DNA from 2 places in the Bartonella sp. HY328 genome. Region 1 is predicted to be linked to the other one. Evidence: predicted binding sites of a transcription regulator. Region 1 holds the regulator's gene; the other holds the start of a gene.
What was found. The regulator PhoB, encoded in region 1, activates phosphate uptake and scavenging genes when phosphate is short. The targets are predictions, from matches to a motif close to TGTCATNNANCTGTCAT.
Positions count from the first base shown of each region.

Region 2: the regulator PhoB is predicted to act here: its motif matches at 1,609-1,625, upstream of N5852_RS11650 (alkaline phosphatase).

Region 1 covers NZ_CP104883.1:593,734-598,082, reverse strand. The annotation lists gene N5852_RS02470 (VOC family protein) at 1-43, shown strand, start outside; gene N5852_RS02465 (cell wall hydrolase) at 201-1,064, opposite strand; gene phoB (phosphate regulon transcriptional regulator PhoB) at 1,393-2,076, opposite strand; gene phoU (phosphate signaling complex protein PhoU) at 2,344-3,063, opposite strand; gene pstB (phosphate ABC transporter ATP-binding protein PstB) at 3,083-3,841, opposite strand; gene pstA (phosphate ABC transporter permease PstA) at 3,975-4,349, opposite strand, start outside.
Region 2 covers NZ_CP104883.1:2,732,348-2,736,696, forward strand. The annotation lists gene N5852_RS11645 (purine-cytosine permease family protein) at 1-1,376, opposite strand, end outside; gene N5852_RS11650 (alkaline phosphatase) at 1,694-3,445, shown strand; gene N5852_RS11655 (hypothetical protein) at 3,742-4,113, shown strand; gene N5852_RS11660 (ABC transporter ATP-binding protein) at 4,135-4,349, shown strand, end outside.

The sequences.
Region 1 (4,349 bases):
TTATGTTCTATCGGTCTGCCAAAGCGAAGACCAACCATTATAAAAACCCATTATAGCTATCAAGTCGAAAAATAATGATGCCCAAAATTACCATGTTGGCATTTTCTAGAGTTTTTAATGATTTCATATAAAATCAAAAGAAAACATAAAAGGGCGCTTAAAGCGCCCTTTTAAAAATAAATTACGATTATGCTTTAAGTCTATTGGTTTTGCTGCCGTAATAGCATCGCACCGATGACATCAGCATGACGGGCTTCAGGAATTGCATAGCCAAGAGCCACAGTTTCCTCATGCTCGGCACGCGGTGATGGTACTGGCACAGGAACATGCTCAATCATTGCTGCAACTGCATCATTATGGACTGCAGGAGTTTGTAATTGATTAATGGTTGGTGCAGCTTCACGCATAGCAACTTGCTGCATAGTAACCGGCTTAGCTGTTTCAATATTTTGTGCAACTGAAATTGCTTCACTGCGTGTTTCAGCTTCCTGACGGATAACGCGGTCAAATTTCGGTGCCGCACCACTCTTTTCTTGAGCAAAGGCCAAGGCAACATTATAAGGTTGATCATTAACTGCAAGCTGCAAATTGCCATCGCGGCCACGTTTTTCGTAAAACGCATTGCCACCAGCAACCAAAGTGTAATGCATGTTGCGATAAGGGAATTTAAGACCAGCAGTATGAAAGAACATAGCATTCTTCAATTTTGGGTGACGTTCGCCGCGCAATACTGCATCTGCAGCAGCTTGAACATCAGGCATAGCCTTGGAATTCATGGGGCGGGTTAATACACCTGGTGCAAATTGCTTGGGTTGGCCAACCACACCACAAATTGTCTTAGGGTAATGACTTGAATTAACGCGGTTCATAACCACAGTACCAACAGCAATCATACCTTCGCGGCTAGAACGGTTCGCCTCAAAGAACATTGCACGCTCTAAGCAAGTGCGCTCACTTAATGGGTAAGAATAGGTCTTTTCACCACCAAGGCTTGCAATACTCTTACCACTATTGGAACAACCTGTAACAACAAGCGGAGCAAGCAATACTCCAACCAGTGCCATCCATTTCGCTTTAATTGAAAACCGCAATAGACTTCTCACTCTTTAATTTATCCAAGGCATAGCGCCGGATTACACAATCGTAATATATATGGCGAAAAAAAGGCAAATTGGCAATTTTGTCACAAAAACCACCAAATCAGCGCAATATAATCGCTTTATACGCAATTTTGGCCTTATGTTCCTAAATAAAAGTTAATGACAGCACTGTGCTGCAAAACCAACACTAAAACATGTTCTTATGTTTAAGAAAGAGTTAACATCCACAAATTTAATCGAATTCTAAAACAAATTTTACAGTTTTAACGCATCAAATCTGCTTCCTAAACTATTATCCAAATGAATAGCCAGTACCACGCACTGTGCGAATAAGATCTTTTTCACCAATATTAATTGCTTTACGCAAGCGGCGAATATGAACATCAACCGTACGGTCATCAACAAAATTATCATTGCCCCATACCGCATCTAATAATTGGGTACGAGTGAAAACGCGGCCCGGAGCCATCATAAAAAACTCAAGCAAGCGAAATTCAGTCGGCCCAAGCTTTACTTCAACATCCTTGTAGAAAACACGGTGTTGTTGCCGATCAAGAGTTAAGTCATTATTCGATAAAACATGGGCCAAAGTACTTGGATTAACACGGCGCAAGAGTGCCTTAACACGTGCCATCAATTCGGGAATTGAAAAAGGCTTGGTGACATAATCATCGGCACCAACAGATAAACCGCGTATACGCTCATTTTCTTCACCACGCGCCGTCAACATGATAATCGGTAAATGGGCAGTGGAATCGCGCTGGCGCAAGCGGCGGCATAATTCTATGCCTGATAGGCCCGGTAGCATCCAATCCAATAAAACAAGGTCAGGTCGGTTTTCCTCCAACTCAAACTCCGCATCATCACCCCGCATAATGACCCGCACCTTATAGCCCTCAGCCTCAAGATTATAACGCAACAATATTGTTAGTGCATCCTCATCTTCAACAACTGCAACTTCTGGTACTCGTGCCATATTTTCTACGTCCCTCACAAAAAACCATGAGTGGTTAATCAAACGTCCAATAATCCTATGCCAAATATAATTTATCACAGGCAAATATGCTGTGACATGCCATAGCACCATTGTTCGTGATCACCCCATGGTTATCACGTCTAAAAAATCTAATCATTTCGGCCTATCAAGGGTGAATATTCATGCAAATATTTTTAACAAGCTGATATATTGAATTGTCACCCTTAATTCTTAATTGGGGGAGATCCCCTCCCTCAAACCAAAGTCTTATTTATGGTCCAATTCTTCCGTCACCAAAGTGTGGGTTAAATCTTCCCGATGTCGCTCACTACTTGGATAATTACCACTAATAATATAATGTACGGTTTCAGCAATATTAGTTGCATGGTCGCCAATGCGCTCAATATTCTTGGCACAGAATAATAAATGCGTACAAGCCGTGATATTGCGCGGATCTTCCATCATATAGGTCAATAATTCACGGAACAAGGATGTATAGATAGCATCCAGTTCCTCGTCTTTCTTGCGCACAATATCAATGCGCTCAAGCGAGCGCATTGAGTAGGCATCAAGGACTTCTTTCAGCTGGTTTACAGCCAGAGACGCAAAGTTTTCGAGACCACGATAAAACGAAGTTGGCTGACGATTTTCAGAAATGGCTGCAGCACGCTTACCAATATTCTTGGCCATGTCACCAACGCGCTCTAAGTCAGCTGCGATGCGGATAGCGCCAACAACTTCACGCAAATCGATCGCCATTGGCTGGCGTTTAGCAATGATTGTTACTGCACGTTCATCAATTTCGCGTTCAGCTTCATCAAGAATACGATCTTCTGCTACAACCTCATCAGCAAGCATTAAGTCATCACGAATAATAGCATCGACCGAGCGTTCCACCATGCGTTCCGCATAGCCACCCATCTCGCCAATTCGTTGGGTTAAATACTGCAATTCTTCATCGAAAGAGCGAACAATATGCGTAGGCATGAGCTTTATCCCTTATAAATCAGCCGAAACGGCCCGTAATATAATCTTGAGTCCGTTGTTCCTTAGGTGATGTAAACATCATCTCAGTTTCACCAACCTCAACCAAGTCACCCAAATGGAACATTGCAGTAAATTGCGAAACACGTGCTGCCTGCTGCATGGAATGCGTCACAATAACAATTGTATAATTTTGGCGCAAATCGTCAATGAGCTCTTCAATACGCGCCGTTGCAATCGGATCCAACGCCGAGCATGGCTCATCCATCAAAATGACTTCAGGGCTAACGGCAATAGCGCGAGCTATGCAAAGGCGCTGTTGTTGACCACCAGATAGCCCTGTTCCTGCTTCCTTTAAGCGATCTTTAACTTCACCAAAAAGCCCTGCTTTAATAAGACTTTTTTCAACGATTTCATCAAGCTCGGCTGCATTTTTCGCTAAACCATGAATACGTGGGCCATAGGCCACATTTTCATAAATGGATTTTGGAAAAGGGTTTGGTTTTTGGAACACCATACCAACCCTTGCACGTAGTTCAACAACATCAATGCTTGGATCGTAAATATCCTCATTATCAAGGGTTAAAAGACCCGTTACTCGCGCACCTTCAATCGTATCATTCATACGATTAAGGCAACGAAGAAATGTTGATTTACCGCAACCTGATGGCCCAATCAAAGCCGTGACCATGTTTTCAGGCACATCAAGATTTACGCCGTGTAACGCTTCCTTATCGCCATAAAAAACCCGCACATCTTGTCCACGCATTTTGATATTCATTTTGGGCTCCATCAGCCATTTCCTTTTAAAAGTCTATTTGCCATATAATTTTAGTGTATCCCGAACTGGCTAAAATTAACGTCAAAAATTCACTTTAATACTTCAAACATAGTTTTTGCGCATAAAATAATTATTACCAACGCCTCTCATATTTCCGGCGTAGAATAACTGCGGTTATATTCATAATAATCATGAAAACTAATAAGACAATAATACCACCCCAAGCGCGCTCTTGAAGACCTCTTTCCGCGCCATCCACCCACATATAAATTTGCATAGGTAATGCTGTTGCAGGATCAAGGGGAGTTGTGGGATAATTACCTACAAATGCTTTCATACCAATCAATAGAAGAGGCGCCGTTTCCCCCAACGCGCGGGCCATACCGATAATTGTACCAGTTAGAACACCGGGAACGGCCAAGGGTAAAACATGCTGGAAAACCATTTGCGTTTTTGAAGCACCAACGCCAAGCGCAGCCGTACGAATAGATGGCGGTACAGCACGCAA
Region 2 (4,349 bases), 1.1 Mb from region 1:
ATAGTATCGGGCACTTTAATTGTTTTTTTGCCCCAAAAATAAAAAAGCACACCAGTAACGATAAGGCTAACAATCCAAGAAATATCAGCTCCGCCCATTAATTTTGCTAATGGTCCTTCATAAATAGCCATATTAAAGAACGGTATTTGAACAATGACACCAATAAGATAGCTAACAAGCGCAGGAATCCCATAAGCGCCATAACGACCATTTGCATCATAAAGTGCAGGCACATCAACTTTTTCTTTAGAAATTAAATAATAGTCAACTAAATTCACCGCACTCCACGGCACAAACATTGCTAATAGTAGCAAAACAAAGTTTTTAAATTTGCTCAAAAAATCAGCGCTGCCCCACAGTGCAATCATCACGGAAATAGCAACAAAAACAATAATCAAACCTGCCCGTAAAAATGGCGATACGTGCTGATTTTTTTTAAATGTACTTACTGTGGTTAGCATCGTCATACAACCGCCATAAGCATTTAAACAAGCAGGCGTCATTTTTCCTGCTACAATGATAAAATAAGCAAAATATGCTGCCAAAGCAGGTCCTGCCAAAATACCAAGAAAAACAACCTGATTTGATCTAAATTCATTTCCTACAAGTGCCGCGAGCAAAACACCAAAAGTCATTGAAATTTGCGAACTTATAACCGTTCCTAAAAAAGTCATCCAAAATGTGCTTTTCCCAGAGGTATTTGATGGTAAATATCGCGAATAATCAGCGACATAAGGCGCGTAAGTCATTTGCCAACCAGCAGATAAAGCCATACCTAGTAGAAAGCTAGCAATAGTAAAAGGTTGTTTACCAAAAGCATCTGCCACATTGTAATCGGCAAATAATCGCCAGCCAAGGTAAATGAACCCCAAAATGCTTATAACTGATGCCACCCGTCCAATAATATGAATAAGCTTATAGCCAATAATTGCGATGAAAGCTGTTAAAATCCCAAAAATCAAAATACCAATGGCTGGATTTTGCACACCAAGGATTAGATTAATTGCCTGACCTGAAAGAATTGTACCACTAGCAGCAAACCCTAGATACATTAATACAACCAAAACAAGCGGCAATACGGCACCTTTAACACCAAACTGCGCACGGCTTGATATCATTTGTGGCAAGCCAAGATGTGGGCCTTGCGCCGAATGCAAAGCCATAACAATTCCCCCCAAAATATTGCCAATAAACAAAGCTATAATTGCTGTTAATGCCTCAGCGCCAAAGGCGACAGCCAGCGCGCCATCAACTATCGCGGTAATCTGCAAATTAGCCGCCATCCATAGCGTAAACTGATTGCTAACTTTGCCATGGCGCTCACTTTCCGGTACAACATCAATTGTACGCCGCTCAACGATTGTATTTTTAGCCATTCTGTCCCTCAATTAAGTATATACTTATTATAGATTAATAATTTTTGTCATTTAATCTCTATTAATCATCATTTAGCATCATCGTAGTAGTAATTTTTCGATTCTATTGAAATAATGCGAATAATTTCGTGGATAATTAAATATATTTAAAAATTTAAAATTCTAAAACAACAAAAAGCTTAGCCATTTCCTCGGCTTTTATCGTCATTTACACTAAATTGACATCAAAGATCGTCATAAAACTGTCATCTAACCGCAACATTACCGCAACATAGCTTCCATATTTTCCGCCCCATGATAAACTTGGAGCTTATCTTATGCGTTCTTTATTAGTTACCCTTATTGCGTCTACATTTATGATGTCGGCAGCTTCAGCTGCGAACGTCTATCCTATTGACCGTGCAACAGTTCTTGCCAACTCGCCTTTTGATTTCAAGGTTGAGTTTGACAATAAAATCAAAGCTGGCGACATTTCTATTTCAATCAATGGCAAGGATTATGATTCTGCCCTTGGTCAAAAAGGCGAATTTGTCGAAGTTGAAAAAGGCAAAGACGACAAGGAACTTGGTTCCGCCCTTATTCTTCGCAATGTAAAAATTAGCGAACCAGGCGAATATGAGGTTGTTGTAAAAGCTGGCAATGAAGAAAAAACCGTTAATTGGCATGTTTATGGTGCATCTGCAACGCCAAAAGCCAAAAACGTCATCTTCTTGCTTGGTGATGGCATGTCCGTTGCTCATCGCACTGGTGCGCGTATCATGTCAAAAGGCATGACCGAGGGCAAAGCCAATGGCCGCCTTAATATGGATGATCTTGACCGTATGGCCTTTATTGGCACATCAGCGGTTAATTCGATTGCAACCGACAGTGCCAATACTATGTCTGCTTATATGACTGGGCACAAATCATCGGTTAATGCAATTGGCGTTTATGCTGACCGCACTGCTGATAGCCTTGATGATCCTCGCATTGAAAACATCGCCGAGGCCTTACGCCGCACCACCAAGAAGTCGCTTGGTATTGTAACAACAGCCGAAGTAGAGGATGCAACACCTGCTGCTGTGGTCAGTCATACACGCAACCGTTATGACAAGCCTGAAATTGTTGGCATGTTGCTTGATGTTAAACCTGACGTCCTGCTAGGTGGTGGTTCTGCTTACTTCTTGCCAAAAACCACCAATGGCTCAAAACGTAAAGACGACATCAATTATATCCAAAAATTTGAAGATGCTGGCTATAAATTGGTAACATCTGAAAAAGAATTGCTTGCCGCGAATGACAGCGATGGCCCATTGCTTGGTCTTTTCCATACCGGCAACCTTGATACGGTTCTTGACCGTAAACAACTAAAAAAAGGTACCGTTGAAAAATTCCCAGAACAACCTGGCCTTGTAGATATGACTAAGGTTGCCCTTGAGCGCTTATCAAAAAATGAAAATGGCTTTTTCTTAATGGTTGAAGGCGCGTCAATTGATAAAATGTCTCATCCTATGGATTGGGATCGCGCTCTTTATGAAACAATCGAATTTGACCAAGCCATTGGCGTTGCCATGGAATTTGCTAAAACTCATCCAGATACCTTAATTGTGGTGACTGGCGATCATACCCATGGTATTTCTGTTGTTGGCACAGTAAATGATGAAATCGCTGGCGATGAAATGCGCGAAAAAGTTGGTGTTTATCAGCATGCTGGTTTCCCTAATTATGTTGATAGCAATGGCGATGGTTTCCCAGACCGCGTTGATGTTAGCCACCGCCTTGCGGTCTTTTCTAGCAACTTCCCTGATTACTATGAAACATTCCGCCCCAAGCTTGATGGCCCATTTGTACCCGCTGTCAAAAATGAAAAAGGCGAATATGTAGCCAATGAAGCCTATAAGGATGTTCCTGGTGCAGTCTTTAGAGCCGGTAATTTGCCACGCTCTAACGACACAGCAATCCATGCGGTTGATGATGTAGTATTGCAAGCAACAGGTCCACAATCAGAAAACTTCCGTGGCTACATGGAGCAAAGTGATGTCTATAAAGTTCTTGCTGATGCATTGGGCTTTGGTGGCAAAAGCAAATAATAGCGCGCAATAGGCAAATGCCTTTTGCTGCCAGAATCTACAATAGGCATTTGATTAATGCGCCGCGTGGCTGGGTTTTATGTCCAGCCACGTCTTTGCAGTGTCGTTTAAAGCATGCTGCACCCAATATAAATGGGTAATATGCAACATTGCTAAGGCTTCAATGACTCATTTTTTTGCATTATTCGCCATTTCATTGGCAAGGAATTACCCAAATGCTGGACCGCACTTTTTTTAGACGGGTCTTTTACCTATTTTTTAGCTGGCTTGGTTTTATTGCTTTTATAAACCCAGCAATGTCGGAAGAATTAAAATTCCGCGAACTTTATAGCAAAATAACCGTGCTTGGGCTGGAGTTTTCCCAAAAAGTTCATGACCTTAACCAAAAGAAAATTGATATGCGCGGCTTTATGGCACCGCCATTAAAAGCTGAAGCCAAGTTTTTTGTGCTGACTGAAATTCCCATGTCCATTTGCCCTTTTTGCAGCTCTGACTCAGACTGGCCTGATAATATTGTGGTTGTTTATTTGGATAAAAAGCAAACCTTTGTTCAACCCTCGCAAAATATTGTCGTCACTGGCCGCCTTGATGTCGGCTCATGGACGGATCCAGAAACTGGCTTTGTGAGCCAATTACGCCTGCTTGATGCGCAATATCGCGTTGAATAGAGCTTAAGTGACAGGTATAAAATGTTATCCCTTGATATAATAGATTTAGAAATTCAATTTTCTGGTCTTGAAGCGCCAGCCCTTGATATTGCCAATTTTACGCTTGAAAGCGGCCAGCATCTAGCCGTAACAGGACCATCTGGCTGCGGCAAAACAACCTTTATTAATGTGCTTGCCGGTTTTACTAAGCCAGATAAAGGTGCGGTTAAATGGGGAAATAGTGATATTTACACGCT